Regions from separate parts of the Pseudomonas sp. A39 genome, predicted to be linked through region 2. Evidence: predicted binding sites of a transcription regulator. Region 2 holds the regulator's gene; the other holds the start of a gene.
What was found. Region 2 encodes sigma-54, which starts transcription at its own class of promoters, with help from an activator protein. Its sites were predicted from a motif close to ANTGGCATNNANNTTGCTNT; they were not measured.
Positions count from the first base shown of each region.

Region 1: the regulator sigma-54 is predicted to act here: its motif matches at 7,514-7,533, upstream of glnK (P-II family nitrogen regulator).

Region 1 covers NZ_JBYVMD010000064.1:7,802-17,296, reverse strand. The annotation lists gene lysA (diaminopimelate decarboxylase) at 1-1,234, shown strand, start outside; gene dapF (diaminopimelate epimerase) at 1,238-2,068, shown strand; gene AC3ZU9_RS28780 (DUF484 family protein) at 2,082-2,798, shown strand; gene xerC (tyrosine recombinase XerC) at 2,801-3,700, shown strand; gene AC3ZU9_RS28770 (HAD family hydrolase) at 3,697-4,392, shown strand; gene sutA (dormancy-specific transcriptional regulator SutA) at 4,525-4,851, opposite strand; gene AC3ZU9_RS28760 (secondary thiamine-phosphate synthase enzyme YjbQ) at 4,955-5,380, opposite strand; gene AC3ZU9_RS28755 (ammonium transporter) at 5,592-6,932, opposite strand; gene glnK (P-II family nitrogen regulator) at 6,967-7,305, opposite strand; gene AC3ZU9_RS28745 (accessory factor UbiK family protein) at 7,726-7,986, shown strand; gene AC3ZU9_RS28740 (hypothetical protein) at 8,052-8,324, shown strand; gene AC3ZU9_RS28735 (YifB family Mg chelatase-like AAA ATPase) at 8,550-9,495, shown strand, end outside.
Region 2 covers NZ_JBYVMD010000038.1:14,866-24,360, reverse strand. The annotation lists gene pmbA (metalloprotease PmbA) at 1-145, shown strand, start outside; gene AC3ZU9_RS24110 (hypothetical protein) at 298-693, shown strand; gene AC3ZU9_RS24105 (class II fumarate hydratase) at 686-2,062, shown strand; gene AC3ZU9_RS24100 (DUF2753 family protein) at 2,090-2,518, shown strand; gene AC3ZU9_RS24095 (superoxide dismutase) at 2,520-3,131, shown strand; gene AC3ZU9_RS24090 (ZIP family metal transporter) at 3,165-4,058, shown strand; gene AC3ZU9_RS24085 (HPr family phosphocarrier protein) at 4,095-4,367, opposite strand; gene rapZ (RNase adapter RapZ) at 4,384-5,241, opposite strand; gene ptsN (PTS IIA-like nitrogen regulatory protein PtsN) at 5,244-5,708, opposite strand; gene hpf (ribosome hibernation-promoting factor, HPF/YfiA family) at 5,719-6,024, opposite strand; gene AC3ZU9_RS24065 (RNA polymerase factor sigma-54) at 6,187-7,680, opposite strand; gene lptB (LPS export ABC transporter ATP-binding protein) at 7,866-8,591, opposite strand; gene lptA (lipopolysaccharide transport periplasmic protein LptA) at 8,591-9,124, opposite strand; gene lptC (LPS export ABC transporter periplasmic protein LptC) at 9,111-9,495, opposite strand, start outside.

The DNA of each region.
Region 1 (9,495 bases), on a different contig from region 2:
CTACCGGGACGGCGAGCTGTTCGCGGAAGGCGTGGCGTTGTCCGCGATTGCCGAGCGCTTTGGTACCCCGACCTATGTGTACTCGCGTGCGCATATCGAAGCCCAGTACCGCTCCTTCACCGACGCGCTCGATGGCGTGCCGCACCTGGTGTGCTACGCGGTCAAGGCCAACTCCAACCTGGGCGTACTGAATGTCCTGGCGCGCCTGGGCGCTGGTTTCGACATCGTCTCCCGTGGCGAGCTGGAACGTGTACTGGCTGCCGGCGGCAAGGCTGACAAGATCGTCTTCTCCGGTGTAGGCAAGACCCGCGAAGACATGCGTCGCGCCCTGGAAGTCGGCGTGCACTGCTTCAACATCGAATCCACCGACGAGCTGGAGCGCCTGCAAGGGGTGGCCGCCGAGATGGGCGTTCGTGCGCCGATCTCCCTGCGCGTCAACCCGGATGTCGACGCCGGCACCCACCCTTACATTTCCACCGGTCTCAAAGAGAACAAGTTCGGCATCGCCATTGCCGACGCCGAAGACGTGTACATCCGCGCCGCGCAACTGCCGAACCTGGAAGTGTTGGGCGTCGACTGCCATATCGGCTCGCAACTGACCAGCCTGCCTCCGTTCCTGGATGCGCTCGACCGCCTGTTGGCGCTGATCGACCGCCTGGGCGAATGCGGCATCTACCTGCACCACATCGACCTGGGTGGCGGTGTGGGCGTGCGTTACCGCGATGAAGAGCCGCCGCTGATTGCCGACTATATCCAAGCCGTGCGCGAGCGCATCGAAGGCCGCGACCTGACGCTGATGTTCGAGCCGGGCCGTTATATCGTCGCCAACGCGGGCGTGCTGCTGACCCAGGTCGAGTACCTCAAGCACACCGAACACAAGGATTTCGCCATCGTCGATGCGGCGATGAACGACCTGATCCGCCCCGCGCTGTACCAGGCCTGGATGAATGTCACCGCCGTGACGCCTCGCAACAGCGAAGCCCGCGCCTATGACATCGTCGGCCCGATCTGCGAGACCGGCGACTTCCTGGCCAAGGATCGTCAGCTGGCCCTGGAAGAAGGCGATCTGCTGGCCGTGCATTCGGCCGGTGCCTACGGGTTTGTCATGAGTTCCAACTACAACACCCGCGGGCGTACCGCCGAGGTGCTGGTGGACGGTGATCAAGCGTTCGAAGTGCGTCGCCGCGAGACGGTAGCCGAGTTGTATGCTGGCGAAAGCCTGCTGCCGGAGTAAGCCATGCTGCTGCGTTTTACCAAGATGCACGGGCTGGGCAATGATTTCATGGTCCTCGACCTGGTCAGCCAGCACGCGCATATTCTGCCCAAACACGCTAAACAGTGGGGCGACCGTCACACCGGCATCGGTTTTGATCAATTGCTGATCGTCGAAGCGCCAAGCAACCCGGAGGTGGATTTCCGTTACCGGATCTTCAACTCCGACGGTTCCGAAGTGGAGCAGTGCGGCAACGGCGCGCGCTGCTTCGCGCGCTTCGTGCTGGACAAGCGCCTGACCGCCAAACGGCAGATCCGCGTCGAGACCAAGAGCGGCGTGATCGAGCTGGATATCCGCAGCGACGGCCAGATCAGCGTCAACATGGGCGCGCCACGCCTGGTGCCGGCGGACATTCCGTTCGAGGCCACCGAGCAGGCTGTCAGCTATGCGCTGGACGTCGACGGCAAGACCGTCGACATCGCCGCCGTGTCCATGGGCAATCCCCACGCTGTGCTGCGTGTCAACGACATCAACAACGCGCCCGTGCATGAATGGGGGCCGAAGATCGAACACCACCCGCGCTTTCCGGCACGGGTCAACGTGGGCTTCCTGCAGGTGATCGACCGTACCCGCGCGCAATTGCGTGTGTGGGAACGCGGCGCCGGCGAAACCCAGGCCTGCGGTACCGGTGCTTGCGCCGCTGCCGTGGCCGCGATCAGCCAGGGGTGGATGGATTCGCCGCTGCTGATCGACCTGCCCGGTGGACGCTTGTCCATCGAGTGGGCAGGCCCTGGCCACCCGGTGATGATGACCGGGCCGGCCTCGCGCGTATACGAAGGACAGGTCCGTCTATGAGTGAGTCAAGCCAATGACCGATAAGCCTCAAGTACCCGCACAAGCAATCCCGAGCGACAGCCTGGAGGCCGCTACCGTCGCGGCGTATCTTGAGGCTAATCCGGACTTCTTCGTCGAGCACGAAGAGTTGCTGCCGGCACTGCGCATCCCCCATCAACGCGGCGATACGGTGTCGCTGGTGGAGCGGCAGATGAAGATCCTGCGTGAGCGCAATATCGAAATGCGCCACAAGCTCTCGCACTTGATGGACGTTGCCCGCGACAACGACCGCCTGTTCGAGAAAACCCGTCGCCTGATTCTGACCCTGATGGACGCCACCAGCCTGGAAGAAACGGTGATCGCCGTGGAAGACAGCCTGCGTCAGGACTTCCAGGTGCCATTCGTGAGCCTGATCCTGTTCAGCGACAACCCGATGCCGGTGGGCCGCTGGGTCAGCGGCAGCGATGCACAAACCGCCATCGGCGGACTGCTGTCCGAAGGCAAGACCATCAGCGGCACCTTGCGTGAGCATGAACTGGACTTCCTGTTTGGCGCTGAACAGCGCAAGCAGATCGGCTCCACCGCCGTGGTCGCCCTCAGCCATCAGGGCCTGCACGGCGTGTTGGCCATCGCCAGCCGCGATCCTCAGCACTATAAAAGCTCAGTCGGCACGCTGTTCCTGACCTACATCGCCGAAGTGCTGGGCCGCGTCCTGCCGCGCTTCACCACCGCCCTGCGCGCGGTGCGCTAGCGATGGAACGGCAACTGGACGCTTACTGCGCTCACCTGCGCAACGAGCGCCAGGTGTCGCCCCATACCCTGGAAGCCTACCGACGGGACTTGAACAAGGTCCTGGCGTACTGCGAGAAACAACAGATCAGCAGCTGGAAAGCCCTGGACATCCAGAGCCTGCGCAGCCTGATCGCGCGCCTGCACCAGGCCGGCCAGTCCTCGCGCAGCCTGTCGCGCCTGCTCTCGGCGGTGCGCGGGCTCTATCATTACCTTAACCGTGAAGGCCTCTGCGACCACGACCCGGCCAACGGCCTGTCGCCGCCCAAGGGTGAGCGACGCCTGCCCAAGACCCTGGACACTGACCGCGCCCTGCAATTGCTGGATGGCGCCGTCGAGGACGACTTCCTCGCTCATCGCGACCAGGCGATCCTGGAGCTGTTCTATTCCTCGGGTTTGCGTTTGTCAGAGCTGACCGGCCTGAACCTGGATCAATTGGACCTCGCCGACGGCCTGGTGCAGGTGCTCGGCAAGGGCAGCAAGACCCGCGTCCTGCCGGTGGGCCGCAAAGCGCGGGAAGCCTTGCAGCTGTGGCTGCCGCTGCGCCTGCTGACCAACCCGGCGGATGACGCGGTGTTTGTCAGCCAACAAGGCCGCCGCCTGGGGCCACGCGCGATTCAGGTGCGGGTCAAGGCCGCCGGCGAGCGCGAGTTGGGGCAGAACCTGCACCCACACATGCTGCGACACTCTTTTGCCAGCCATATGCTGGAATCTTCCCAAGACCTGCGCGCGGTTCAAGAGCTGCTCGGCCACTCCGACATCAAGACCACACAGATCTACACCCATCTGGACTTCCAACACCTGGCAACGGTGTATGACAGCGCCCATCCACGGGCCAAACGCATCAAGGGCGGCGACTCATGAGTATCAAGCTGATCACCTTCGACCTGGACGACACGCTCTGGGACAACGTACCTGTCATCATCAGCGCCGAGGCGTCGATGCGCGAATGGCTGGCGGCAAACGCGTCCAAGGTCGGCGACCTGCCCCTGGAGCATTTCGCCAGCCTGCGCCAGCAGGTGCTGCAACGTCATCCAGAACTCAAACACCGCATCAGCATCCTGCGCCACCGAGTGTTGATGCATGCGTTTGAAGAAGCCGGTTATCCACAGCCTGAAGCCACGCAAATGGCGGATGTGTGCTTTGAGGCATTCATTCACGCGCGGCACCAGCTCACGGTATTCCCAGAAGCCGAGCCGATGCTGCAAGCCCTGCGCCAGCACTTTTTGCTCGGGGTGATCACCAACGGCAATGCCGATGTGCAGCGCGTGGGCCTGGCGGATTACTTTCACTTTGCCCTGCGCGCCGAAGATATCGGCATCGCCAAGCCGGATGCCCGCTTGTTTCAGGAGGCGTTGCAGCGCGGTGGCGTGGAGGCCGGGGCGGCGGTGCATGTGGGCGATCACCCAGGCGATGACATTGCCGGGGCGCAGCAGGCCGGGCTGCGGGCGGTGTGGTTTAACCCGACGGGTAAAGCCTGGGAAGGGGAAAAGCACCCGGATGCGCAGATTCGCAGCCTGAACGAGTTGCCGCCATTGCTGCAGAGCTGGCAGTAACACCGAAGATCCAAATGTGGGAGGGGGCTTGCCCACTCCCACATTTGCATCACCACAAGGCTCAAACAAATCATCAGGCATGAAAAAACCCGCAGCGACGGCGGGCTTTTTCTTACAAGCAGGTGACTGACCTCAGATAGGTCGGCTGCCGTACTTGTTATCCGGCTTCTTCGGTGGGTCTGCCACCACGTTAGCCTCGACTTCCTGCACTTTGCCGCCTTTAGCGAGGAATTCTTCCATCGCACGGGCCAGGGCATCACGCTCTTTGTTCTTGGCTTCAACGCTCGGCAATTCATCTACCGACACCGCTGCCTTGGCTTTGCCTTTGGCAGCCGGGACAGGTGCATCATCGCCACCGTCGTCGTCAGCAACGTCTTCCGCCGCCGCTTCAAGACCTTCTTCGGTGTCGTCTTCGTCACCTACTTCGAGTTCGTCGTTTTCCAGATCATCGTCGCTCATGTTCTACCTCATGACTTGCGAAAAGCAGATTAGTTATAGCCCAGCTTCACCCTCTGTCGACGGCGGCTGGAAAAAAATCAACATCCACCGGATAACCAGTGGCTTATGCCCCATCACCGTGCAAGGTGGCGAGGACTTTACGAGCACCGCCATGATCACGGTGCTCGCCCAGATAAACACCTTGCCAGGTCCCCATCGCCAAGCGGCCGGCCTTCACCGGCAAACTCAGCTGGCAGCCCAGGAGACTGGCCTTGAAGTGCGCCGGCAGGTCATCCGGACCTTCGTCGTTGTGTTCAAACCCTGCAAGGCCTTGCGGCACCAGCGAGTTGAAAAAACGTTCGAAGTCACGGCGAACCGCCGGATCGGCATTCTCGTTGACGGTCAACGAGGCCGAGGTGTGCTGCAGCCACAGATGCAACAAGCCCACGCGGCAGGCCCTTAATTCAGGCAAGCCGGCCAGCAACTCATCGGTCACCAAGTGAAAGCCCCGGGGCTTGGCCCGCAGAGTAATCAGGGTCTGTTGCCACATACAGTTCTCCGCCCATCGGCGCGCATTCTAGCGCGCTCTGGGAAAAAACAAAGTGCCGAATACGCCTACATGGCTGTAAGACATTCGCACGCAGAAAAGTGCCGTGTGCGCCCCATCACAAACTTGAGGCGAAAACCGGTACAGCTTGTTATGACTGACAAACGCCAGGCAAAAAAATGCCCGGCGAGCCGGGCATCTTTTTTTCGCGTACTTACAAGTTGTAGCCGCGCTCGTTGTGTTGTGCCAGGTCGAGGCCGACAGCCTCTTCTTCTTCGGTGACCCGCAGGCCCATAACCATGTCCAGCACCTTGAGGATGATGTAGGTCACGATGGCGGTGTAGATCACGGTGAAGCCGACGCCTTTGCACTGAATCCAGACCTGGGCCGCGATATCAGTGGTCGCCGCGTTGAAGCCACCCATCGATGGTGCAGCAAAGACACCGGTCAGGATCGCACCGAGGATACCGCCGATACCGTGTACACCAAAGGCGTCCAGGGAATCGTCGTAGCCCAGTTTACGTTTCAGCGTCGTTGCGCAGAAGAAGCACACGACACCCGCCGCCAGGCCGATGATCAGCGCGCCCATCGGGCCTACGGTGCCCGCAGCCGGAGTGATCGCAACCAGACCCGCCACCACACCCGAGGCGATGCCCAGTGCGCTTGGCTTACCGTGGGTGATCCATTCGGCAAACATCCAACCCAACGCCGCCGCAGCGGTAGCGATCTGGGTGACCAGCATCGCCATGCCGGCGGTGCCGTTAGCGGCAGCGGCAGAACCGGCGTTGAAGCCGAACCAGCCGATCCACAGCATGGCGGCACCGATCAGGGTGTAACCAAGGTTGTGCGGGGCCATGGGCGTGGTCGGGAAGCCTTTGCGCTTGCCGAGCACCAGGCACGCCACCAGGCCAGCCACACCGGCGTTGATGTGAACCACGGTGCCGCCGGCGAAGTCCAGCACGCCCCAGTCCCACATCAGGCCACCGTTACCGCTCCAGACCATGTGCGCGATCGGCGCATAGACCAGGGTGAACCAGATGGCCATGAAGATCAGCATCGCCGAAAACTTCATGCGTTCGGCGAAAGCACCGACGATCAGCGCCGGGGTGATGATGGCGAAGGTCATCTGGAAGGTGATGAACACGGCTTCCGGGAACAGCGCCGCAGGCCCGGTGATGCTGGCCGGGGTAACGCCCGCCAGGAACGCCTTGCCCATGCCGCCGAAGAAGGAATTGAAGTTGACGACGCCCTGCTCCATCCCGGTCGTATCGAACGCGATGCTGTAACCGTAGACGACCCACAGGATGCTGATCAGGCCAGTGATGGCGAAGCACTGCATCATCACCGACAGAATATTTTTGGAACGAACCATGCCGCCGTAGAACAGCGCCAGGCCCGGGATGGTCATGAACAGCACCAAGGCGGTGGCGGTCAGCATCCAGGCGGTGTCGCCGGAATTGAGGACTGGAGCAGCCACTTCGTCTGCCGCCATGGCCAGGCTTGGCATTACGATGGACAACAGGGCTCCGAGCCCTGCGAATTTACGCAGAGTCATATTGTTTTCTCCTGGGGCGTTGGGGTTTGGCGGCTTAGATTGCGTCGGTATCGGTTTCGCCGGTACGGATGCGAATAGCCTGTTCCAGATTGACCACGAAGATCTTGCCGTCACCAATCTTGCCGGTGTTGGCGGCCTTGGTTATCGCCTCGATAACCCGGTCAAGATCCTTGTCGTCAATGGCGACATCAATCTTCACCTTCGGCAGGAAATCGACCACGTATTCCGCGCCGCGGTACAGCTCGGTGTGACCCTTCTGCCGACCGAAGCCTTTGACCTCAGTAACGGTAATGCCCTGCACGCCGATCTCGGACAACGACTCGCGTACATCGTCCAACTTGAACGGCTTGATGATGGCAGTGACTAGCTTCATGAAAACTCTCTCCCGAATTGGTGGACTTGCCCCAGGAAAACAAACCCGTCTCAAGTCTAAGCGCAGTGCCTGGCTTTGTAACGCATCGTCGCCTCGGCATTTGCCTTTGCGACGCCAGCGAACCACTGGTGACGAAACCTGTACCCCTGATCCGTCGGCGCACTGCATTCGTCACAGCGACTGCATCAGTGCATGGGTCATGATCGTCTAAGCAGAAACCTTGCCAGCTCCGTAAAAATCACTGAAATCAGTCCTTTGCCCACTTATGCCGACCCAGCGCCAGTGCTGGCGACCACAATGCGCACAAAAACAGTGCGCCACCGCCCAGCCCCCTGCGCGAAAAGCGTGCGCCCGGGTCACGAAAAGACTATAGACGCTGCGTGATACACTGCCGGCCAACAGTTTTCCGGAATATTTCCCATGCTCGCGCCCAAAGACCTCCTCGACGCCCTGAGCGGCCACGCCTCTCGCCTGTTCAGCGGTGACACCCCCCTGCCCCGCAATGAAATCGAAAGCCAGTTCAAGGCGTTGCTGCAGAGCGGCTTCAGCAAGCTCGACCTGGTCAGCCGGGAAGAATTCGACAGCCAGATGGTGGTGCTCGCCCGTACGCGCGCACGCCTGGAGAGCCTGGAGGCGAAGGTAGCGGAGCTTGAAGCACGGTTGACGCCAGCAGGCGAATAACCGGCCTCCATGGCCAGCCTGCTGACCGCGCTGTTGATGGTTGCTCTATCCGCTAGCGTCGGGGCGTGATGCTGCTCAGCAGCGCCGTCGCCGGCGTATGCGACCCGTTGCAATCGTCGATCATTCCGCTGTTTGCAGACGACGATCAGTTCTCCCTGGCACTGCGCACCAAAAGCATGCTGTCGTCCATTCCCATTCTGCTCGGGCCGATCCTGGGCCGGCTCGCCAACCGCCTGCCCCGCAACCTCTGCGTCGCGGCGGGCTTTGCACTGTTGGGGAGCAGTTTCGCCATGAACGGCCTGATCGCTCAGTTAGGCATCGCGCTGAGCATCACGTAGTTGGGTGCAATGATGACGGGCTTGTCGTTGCGGGTGTTCCTGATCCCTGATTTGCGCACGTTCATGCGCGCCCCCGACACACAACTCAACGATGCCTACCTGGCCAAATACCCCAGCGCCTTTGCACGTTGATACGTCCTGTAAAAGTCTGCTCCCTTGCACCTGCAATCCCTCGACTACCTTTGAAAAGCCGCAGCAAGCGGCCCTCCCTTTCAAGGAACGAGCATGTCCCTCGCCATTGTCCACAGCCGCGCCCAGATCGGCGTCGAAGCCCCTGCCGTCACCGTCGAAGTGCACATGGCCAATGGTCTGCCGTCGCTGACGCTGGTGGGCTTGCCGGAAACGGCGGTCAAGGAAAGCAAGGACCGCGTGCGCAGCGCGATCCTCAACTCCGCGCTTCAATACCCGTCCCGCCGCATCACCCTCAACCTCGCGCCCGCCGACTTGCCCAAGGACGGTGGGCGTTTTGACTTGGCGATTGCCCTGGGGATCCTGGCCGCCAGTGTGCAGGTGCCGGCGCTGATGCTCGATGACGTGGAGTGCCTTGGGGAGCTGGCGCTGTCCGGTGAAGTCCGGGCGGTGAAAGGTGTGTTGCCGGCCGCATTGGCGGCACGCAAGGCCGGGCGTACCCTGATAGTGCCGCGGGCGAATGCCGAGGAGGCGTGCCTGGCTTCAGGGTTGAAGGTGATCGCGGTGGATCACTTGCTGCAGGTGGTGGCGCACTTGAATGGGCATGTGCCGATTGAACCGTATAAGTCCGACGGCTTGCTGTACTTGAATAAGCCGTATCCAGACCTGAGTGAAGTCCAGGGCCAATTGGCGGCCAAGCGCGCGCTGCTGATCGCAGCGGCGGGCGCGCATAACCTGTTGTTCAGCGGGCCGCCGGGCACGGGAAAGACGTTGCTCGCCAGCCGACTGCCGGGGTTGTTGCCCCCCCTGAGTGAACAGGAGGCGTTGGAAGTGGCTGCGATTCAGTCGGTCGTCAGCCTGGCGCCGCTGAGCCATTGGCCGCACCGGCCGTTTCGCCAGCCACACCATTCCGCCTCAGGACCAGCGCTGGTGGGAGGCGGCTCGAAACCGCAGCCGGGGGAGATCACCCTGGCCCATCACGGGGTGCTGTTCCTGGATGAGCTGCCGGAATTTGATCGCAAAGTGCTGGAGGTACTGCGTG
Region 2 (9,495 bases):
GTTTGCCGTCCAGGAAGTGACAATTGCCGGCAACATGCGCGATATGTTCAAGCAGATCGTTGCCGTCGGAAACGACCTGGAATTGCGCAGCAATATCCGTACGGGTTCGGTGTTGATCGAGCGGATGACCGTCGCCGGTAGCTGATCCTTCCAACACGCTTCAACAAAAAAGGCGTGCCATCTTCAAGATGGCGCGCCTTTTTTTGTGGCCGCGTGTCAGTGGGATTAACGTGTCACTCTTGTTTTGATTCTCAATATCATTTAATAATAAATATCATTACCGAATGAGTGTGGATCATGAGTTCTGTCCTGCATGAGGATCCTTACCTTGAAAGCTGGCGCTGGATGAGTCGCCAGATTCGCTGCGGCCTCGATCCCAACGAGCCGCGCCTGATCGAACATTACCTCAATGAGGGTCGATACCTGGCGTGCTGCACCGCGACCCATCCGTGGACGATCGCTGAAACCTCATTTCGCCTGTTGCTCGACACCGCCAGCGATATTGCACTGCCCTGGCACTGGCGCTCCGTGTGCCTGGACCAGGCCTGGCGCCCCCTACGTGACCTGGAAAAACTCTCCCACTGTGCCTGCCGCCTCAAGCGCTGGCAGACCTTTGCCTGGCAATTGGCGACCTGCGAATTGCTGCCGTCTATTTCTGTTTCTGACCTGGTGCAAGGATCTAACGATGAGTAACACCCGTATCGAACGCGACAGCATGGGCGAACTGCAAGTGCCTGCCGAGGCCCTGTATGGTGCGCAAACCCAACGCGCGGTGAACAACTTTCCGATCAGCAACCAACGCATGCCGGCGCAATTCATCCGCGCCCTGATCCTGGCCAAAGCCGCTGCTGCCAAGGTCAACGTCGATCTCAAGCAAATCAGCGAAGGGCAGGGCAAGGCCATTGTCGATGCCGCCCAGGGCTTGCTGGAAGGCGACTTCATGCAGCACTTCCCGGTGGATATCTTCCAGACCGGCTCCGGCACCAGCTCCAATATGAACGCCAACGAAGTGATTGCGACCCTCGCCAGCCGTGTGCTGGGCGAGTCGGTCAACCCGAACGACCACGTGAACTGCGGCCAAAGCAGCAACGACATCATTCCAACCACCATCCACGTCAGCGCCGCGTTGGTCTTGCACGAGCAAACGCTGCCGGCCCTGCTGCACCTGGTGCAGGTGATCGAGCGGAAGGCTGAAGAGGTTCACCCGTTCATCAAGACCGGCCGCACGCACCTGATGGACGCCATGCCGGTGCGCATGAGCCAAGTGCTCAACGGTTGGGCGCAGCAGCTCAAGGCCAATATCGGTCATCTGCAGGACCTTCTGCCGAGTCTTCAGGCGCTTGCCCAGGGCGGCACGGCGGTCGGTACCGGGATCAACGCCCACCCTGAATTTGCTGCGCGTTTCAGCCAGCAACTGAGCAGCCTGACCGGCGTGAAATTCACCCCCGGCAAAAACCTGTTCGCCTTGATTGGCTCCCAGGACACTGCCGTCGCCGTGTCCGGCCAATTGAAGGCCACCGCCGTGTCGCTGATGAAAATCGCCAACGACCTGCGCTGGATGAACTCCGGTCCGCTCGCCGGCTTGGGTGAAATTGAGTTGGAAGGCCTGCAGCCTGGCTCTTCGATCATGCCTGGCAAGGTCAATCCGGTGATTCCTGAAGCGACTGCCATGGTCGCCGCGCAAGTCATCGGGAATGACACGGTGATCACCGTCGCCGGTCAGTCGGGCAATTTCGAGCTGAACGTGATGCTGCCGATCATCGCGCAGAACCTGTTGAGCAGTCTTGAGCTGCTGGCCAACGCCAGCCACCTGCTGGCGGACAAGGCCATCGCCAGTTTCAAGGTCAATGAAGCGAAGCTAAAAGAAGCGCTGTCGCGCAACCCGATCCTGGTCACCGCACTCAACCCGATCATCGGTTATCAAAAAGCTGCTGAAATCGCCAAGAAGGCCTATCAGCAAGGCCGTCCGGTGATTGACGTCGCTCTCGAGCACACCGACTTGCCGCGTAGCCAACTGGAGATCCTGCTGGACCCGGAAAAGCTCACGGCCGGCGGCGTGTAATCACCGACCCTGCTTTGGAGGCTCACCATGGAGCACTGGAAACGCACGATCGAACGGGCCAATCGCTGCTTTATGGCAGGCGAGCTGGTCGACGCTCGCGAGGCCTATTTGCAAGCCCTGGCCCTGGCCCAAGTGTTGTTCGAACGCTGGGCGGATGCCGACGAAGCAGTGGCGGCGTGCGTCATTTCCCATCACAACCTGGCGGACCTGCACCTGCGCCTGAACCAGCCGGAGGAGAGCGCGGAATACCTCTGCGCTATCCACCAGCGCCTGCTGCAGACCATGCAGGACCCGCGACTCAGCCCGCAGTTGCGGGAAGCGGCCCTGCGCCAGAGCAGCAAAACCTACGTCGAGCTGTTGAATTTCATCAGCGATCACGGCGAGTACCCGCGTACTCATCGCTTGCTGGGCGGCACTGCGGCACAGCCGACCACTCCTCAATACGGAGCACATTGATATGACTTACACCTTGCCTGCCTTGCCTTACGCGTACGACGCCTTGGAGCCGCATATTGATGCGCAAACCATGGAGATCCACTACAGCAAGCATCACCAGACTTACATCAACAACCTCAACGCTGCGGTAGAGGGCACTGAATTCGCTGGCTGGCCGGTCGAGAAGCTGGTGTCCAGCGTGCAGCAACTGCCGGAAAAACTGCGTGCCGCCGTGATCAACCAGGGCGGCGGCCATGCCAACCACTCGTTGTTCTGGGCGGTGATGTCGCCCAAAGGTGGTGGCAAACCCGAAGGTGCATTGAGCAAAGCCATTGATGAACAGCTTGGCGGTTTTGATAGCTTCAAGGAGGCCTTCACCAAAGCGGCGTTGACGCGTTTCGGCAGCGGTTGGGCGTGGCTGAGTGTCACCCCGCAAAAGACCCTGGTGGTGGAGAGCAGCGGCAACCAGGACAGCCCACTCATGAACGGCAACACGCCGATCCTCGGCCTGGACGTGTGGGAACACGCCTATTACCTGCTGTACCAGAACCGCCGCCCGGAATACATCAACGCCTTCTACAGTGTTATCAACTGGCCAGAAGTTGCAGACCGCTACCAGGCCGCCGTGGCCTGACATCCACCTTCATAACAAGACCTAAGGCCGACTATGGGCACTGAAACACTGGCGATCAGCAGCGGGCGAATGTTTCGTTATGCGTTTGGCTCGCTGCTGCTACTGGCAGGTACTGCATTGCTGGTGGCCCACGGGCTGGCCTGGCTGGACCTGGAACCGCGGATTCTACGCGCCCTGCAGGGCGGCTCCATTTGCGCGCTCGGCACTGCGCTCGGTGCGGTCCCGGTGCTGGTGATTCGCCATATGCCGGTGGCGTTGAGCGATACATTGCTGGGCTTTGGTGCGGGGGTCATGTTGGCGGCGACGGCGTTTTCGCTGATCGTGCCGGGCATTGCCGCGGCAGAAGGCTTGGGGCTTTCGCCCTGGAGCGCCAGCGGCTTGTTCAGCTTCGGCATCATGCTGGGAGCGTTCGGGCTGTATCTGGTTGACCGCAAGGTCTCCGGTGCCAGTCCGGAAATGCTGGTCGGCACGCCGGATAAACCGGTGATCCCGCCGCGTATCTGGCTGTTTGTGTTTGCCATCATCGCCCACAACATTCCCGAAGGCATGGCGGTCGGTGTATCCGCTGGCGGCGGTATGCCGGATGCCGACAGCCTTGCCATGGGGATTGCCCTGCAAGACGTGCCCGAAGGCCTGGTGATTGCGTTGGTCTTGGCCGGGGCAGGCATGTCGCGGGTCAAGGCGTTCCTGATCGGCGCGGCGTCAGGTCTGGTGGAGCCCGTGTTTGCTGTGCTCTGTGCCTGGCTGGTAAGCCTGGCAGAAGTGCTATTACCGTTGGGCCTGGCCCTGGCCGCTGGTGCGATGCTGCTGGTCGTCACTCACGAGGTGATCCCCGAGTCGCGCCGCAATGGTCACGAAAAGCTCGCCAGCCTGGGTTTATGCATCGGTTTTTGTTTGATGATGGTGATGGACACGGCGCTGGGGTGAGGTCGTTGCGACTTCATCCCGCTTCAAAGGGTGAGTTTACTCACCCTCATCGAAGTAGTTATTGATCAGCGCCACCAGGGCGTCCATCGCTTCCTGCTCTTGCTCACCTTCTGTCTTCAAGTGAATCTTGGTGCCTTTGCCGGCGGCCAGCATCATCATGGCCATGATGCTTTTGCCATCGACCATGGACTCTGGCGTGCGTCCGGCGCGGATCTGGCAAGGAAACTGTCCGGCAACGCCGACGAACTTGGCTGACGCCCGGGCGTGCAAGCCCAGCTTGTTGATGATTTCAATTTCCAGAGCGGGCATCGCGCAGGTGTTCCTTTCAGCTGAGGTCGCGGTGGCGGACCTGGACGTTCTTGAGGGTTTTTTGCAGCACCTGGCCCAGGCGCTCGGTCAGATAGACGGAGCGGTGGTGACCGCCGGTGCAGCCGATGGCAATGGTGACATAGGCCCGATTGCTGGCAGCAAATCGGGGTAACCATTTGAGCAAGTAGCTGGAAATGTCCTGGAACATCTCCTCCACATCCGGTTGTGCAGCCAGGTAATCGGCGACGGGCTGATCCAGTCCGGACTGATCACGCAGTTCCGGCTTCCAATAAGGGTTGGGCAGGCATCGCACATCGAATACCAAGTCGGCGTCGACCGGCATGCCGCGCTTGAAACCAAACGACTCCACCAGAAACGCCGTGCCTGGCTCCGGTTGGTTCAGCAGGCGCAGCTTGATGGCATCGCGCAGCTGGTACAGGTTAAGGCTGGTCGTGTTGATCTTGAGGTCGGCGAGGTCAATGATCGGTCCCAGCAGCTTGGTTTCATCTTCGATGGCTTCTGCCAGCGAGCGATGAGGGCTGCTGAGGGGGTGACGCCGGCGGGTTTCGGAGAACCGCTTGAGCAGTGTCTCTTCGTCGGCATCCAGGTACAGCACATCGCAATGAATGTGCTTGGCCCGCACTTCCTCGAGCAATTGCGGGAATCGCTCCAGGTGGCTGGGCAGGTTGCGGGCATCAATCGAAACGGCGACCAGGGGTTGAGCCAGTTCGGTGTGGATCAACGCGCGTTCTGCCAATTCCGGCAGCAGGCCGGCGGGCAGGTTGTCGATGCAATAGAAACCGTTGTCCTCAAGAACATTGAGGGCGGTACTTTTACCCGAGCCGGAGCGGCCGCTGACGATGATCAAGCGCATGGTTACTGCCCGTTCTGTTCATCCAGGACAACCTGGTACAGCGCCTCATTGCTGCTGGCGCTGCGCAGTTTGTCGCGTACGTCCTTGCGGTCGAGCATGCTGGCGATCTGCCGGAGCAGTTCCAGGTGCGCATCGGTGGCAGCTTCCGGGACCAGCAGAACGAACAGCAGGTCGACCGGGGCACCGTCGATGGCGTCGAAATCGATAGGGGCGTCCAGGTGCAGCAGGGCGCTGACAGGAGTCTCGCAGCCTTTGAGGCGGCAGTGGGGAATGGCGATGCCGTTGCCAAAACCGGTCGAGCCAAGTTTTTCACGGGCAATCAGTGCCTCATACACAGCTTGCGTATCCAGTTCGGGCACTTCACGGCCGATCAGGTTGGCAATTTGTTCGAGGGCGCGTTTTTTACTGCCGCCCGGCACGTTCACGAGGGAACGGCCGGGGGTCAGGATGGTTTCAAGTCGGATCATGGGGGGAGAGTTAACGACCTGTACCTTGCATCAGGTGCAGATTCTTTTCCTTATGCTTTATGAGTTGGCGGTCCAGCTTGTCGTAGAGCGAGTCGATCGCCGCGTACATGTCTTCATGTTCCGCATTGGCGACGAGCTTGGCATTCGGAACATGCAGGGTGGCCTCGATTTTCTGCTTGAGCTTGTCGACCTCCATGATGACCTGCACGTTGGTGATCTTGTCAAAATGCCCCGCAAGCTTGTTCAACTTGCTTTCGGTGTACTCACGCAGGGGCTTGGTAACTTCCAGTTGGTGTCCACTGATGTTGACTTGCATACAGCTTCTCCTTCGTTGCCAGTGCATAACGCGACGGGTAGGAATACCCGCCACTGGTCTGCATTTTAAAACTGCCTGCGCGTCGATCACGCTGCGTTAAAAACAGGCTGATCGCCGCTCGGCGAGTTTTAAAACGCATCCCGGAACGCTGTGGCCCGTCCGTCACATCAAACGCTTACGCTCGCTGGAAGGCGCGATCCCGAGGGATTCGCGGTACTTGGCGACGGTTCGACGGGCGACCTGAATGCCTTGTGCCTCCAGTAAACCAGCGATCTTACTGTCACTCAATGGCTTTTTCTGATTTTCAGCAGCAACCAGTTTTTTGATGATCGCGCGGATCGCCGTGGACGAGCATTCACCGCCTTCGGAGGTGCTGACGTGGCTGGAGAAAAAGTATTTCAGTTCATAAATACCCCGAGGGGTATGCATGAATTTTTGCGTGGTCACCCGGGAAATCGTTGATTCATGCATGCCGACCGCTTCGGCGATGTCATGCAGCACCAGCGGTTTCATCGCTTCGTCGCCGTACTCCAGGAAGCCGCGCTGATGCTCGACGATCTGGGTGGCGACTTTCATCAGGGTTTCGTTTCGGCTTTGCAGGCTCTTGATGAACCAGCGCGCTTCCTGCAACTGGTTGCGCATGAAGGTGTTGTCGGCACTGGTATCGGCGCGACGTACGAAGCCGGCGTATTGCGGGTTCACCCGCAGGCGCGGCACCGATTCCTGGTTCAGCTCTACCAGCCAGCGCTCGTTGTCCTTGCGCACGATCACATCGGGAACCACGTATTCGGCTTCGCTCGATTCGATTTGTGAGCCAGGACGCGGGTTGAGGCTCTGTACCAGCTCGATGACCTGGCGCAGGTCGTCTTCCTTGAGCTTCATGCGGCGCATCAACTGGCTGTAGTCGCGGCTGCCCAGCAGGTCGATGTAATCGGTCACCAGGCGCTGGGCTTCGGCGAGCCAGGGGGTCTTGGCCGGTAACTGGCGCAATTGCAGCAACAGGCATTCGCTGAGGGTGCGTGCGCCGATGCCGGCGGGCTCGAACTGTTGGATGCGGTGCAGGACGGCTTCGATCTCGTCCAGCTCGATATCCAGCTCCGGATCGAAGGCTTCAAGAATTTCTTCGAGCGTCTCGTCCAGGTAACCCTGATTGTTGATGCAGTCGATCAGGGTCACGGCGATCAAGCGATCGGTGTCCGACATCGGCGCAAGGTTCAGTTGCCACAGCAGGTGGCTCTGCAGGCTCTCGCCAACGGAGGTGCGGGTGGTGAAGTCCCACTCATCATCGTCATTGCTGGGCAGGCTGCTGGCGCTGGTCTGGTAGACGTCTTCCCAGGCCGTGTCGACCGGAAGCTCGTTGGGAATGCGTTCGTTCCATTCGCCTTCCTCAAGGTTATCCACCGTAGGGGCGGTTTCCTGGTAGGAGGGTTCCTGCACGTCGGGATTGGGTTTTTGCTCGATATTATCGGCCAGCGGGTCTGCATTATCGAAGTCGTCGCCTTCCTCCTGGCGTTCGAGCATCGGATTGGACTCCAGGGCCTCCTGGATTTCCTGTTGCAGGTCCAGGGTCGACAATTGGAGCAGGCGGATGGCCTGTTGCAGCTGCGGTGTCATCGTCAGCTGCTGGCCCATTCTCAGGACTAGCGATGGTTTCATGGCAGGGGCTTAACACCTTATTCGCCGGCGCAATGCGCCATCCACGACAGGGCGCGTGAGCGCCAAACATAAGCAAATTATATGCCTGATGTCGGGGGCTTTGCCTAGAGCGCGGTAACAATAAAAATCCGGAGGTTTTCATTGACTCCCGCGCACCTTGGCGAACAGCCGTGACACCACGGTGTTTACAGGCGGAACTCGTGACCCAGATACACTTCCTTGACCAGCTCGTTGGCCAGGATGGTGGCGGAATCACCTTCGGCGATCAGCTGGCCATCGTTGACGATATACGCTGTTTCGCAGATATCGAGGGTCTCACGGACGTTGTGGTCGGTGATCAGCACGCCAATGCCCTTGGCCTTGAGGTGATGGATGATCTGCTTGATGTCGCCCACCGAGATCGGGTCGACGCCCGCAAACGGTTCGTCCAGTAGGATGAACTTGGGCGCAGTGGCCAGGGCGCGGGCGATTTCCACACGGCGACGCTCACCGCCGGACAGGCTCATGCCGAGGTTGTCGCGGATATGGTTGATGTGGAACTCCTGCAGCAGGCTTTCCAGCTCCTTGCGACGGCCGTCACGGTCGAGCTCCTTGCGGGTCTCGAGGATGGCCATGATGTTATCGGCGACCGACAGTTTGCGGAAGATCGACGCTTCCTGCGGGAGATAGCCGATACCGGCGCGGGCGCGGCCGTGCATCGGCTGGTGGCTCACGTCCAGGTCGTCGATCAGCACGCGGCCCTGATCCGCCTGGACCAGGCCGACGATCATGTAGAAGCAGGTGGTCTTACCGGCGCCGTTAGGGCCGAGCAAGCCGACGATCTGGCCGCTGTCGATCGACAGGCTGACGTCGCGCACGACCTGACGGCTTTTATAGGCCTTGGCCAGATGCTGGGCTTTCAGGGTTGCCATTACTCGGCCTTCTTCTTCGGCTGGATGACCATGTCGATCCGTGGACGAGGTGCAGTGACCTTGTTGCCATTGGCGCGACCGGCGTTAGCGATCTGTTTCACGGTGTCATAGGTGATCTTTTCACCTTCCGTGGAGTTGCCGTCCGGGCTGAGTACTTTCGCCTGGTCGATCAGTACGATGCGGTTCTGCTGGGCGTGATACTGGATGGTCTTGCCGTAGCCCTTCATCGGACCGGTATCGGCAGCGGACTGCTTCTGTTCGAAGTAAGCCAGGTTGCCGACCGAGGTCACCACATCAATGTCGCCAGCCGGGGTGCGAGTCAGGGTCACGGTATTGCCGGTGATCTTCATCGAACCTTGGGTGATGATCACGCCGCCGGTATAGGTGGCGACGCCTTGTTTATCATCCAACTGCGCATCGTCAGCCGAGATGTGGATCGGTTGCTGGCTATCGTTCGGCAGAGCCCAGGCGCTCACGCTTCCCAGTGCTGCGCCCAGACCGAGCAAAATAGGGAGAGTTTTAACGAGCCTCATACTGTCCTCTTACGTTCGATAGCAGGTGTATCCTGCTTTCTTTCAAATACGCTTTCATTCCCTTGCCAGTCGATACACCGCCAGCGCCGTCGATTCTAACGTCTTGCTCGGTCTGCGCATATTGCTTCTGCGGGAATACGGTCATGCGACTGCTGGTAATCACGGTCTCACGTTTTTTATCGTCAGTGCGCGCAACGCGCACCGAGTCGATCAGCTCCACCTCGGTACCGTCCGGGTTGACCTCGCCACGTTTGCTGGTGACGTGCCATGGGAACTCGGTACCGCGGTAAATGTTCATGTCGGGGTTGGTCAGCAGGGTGACTTCGCTGGCCTTGACATGTTCGACCTTGTCCGAGGTCATCTCGTACTGC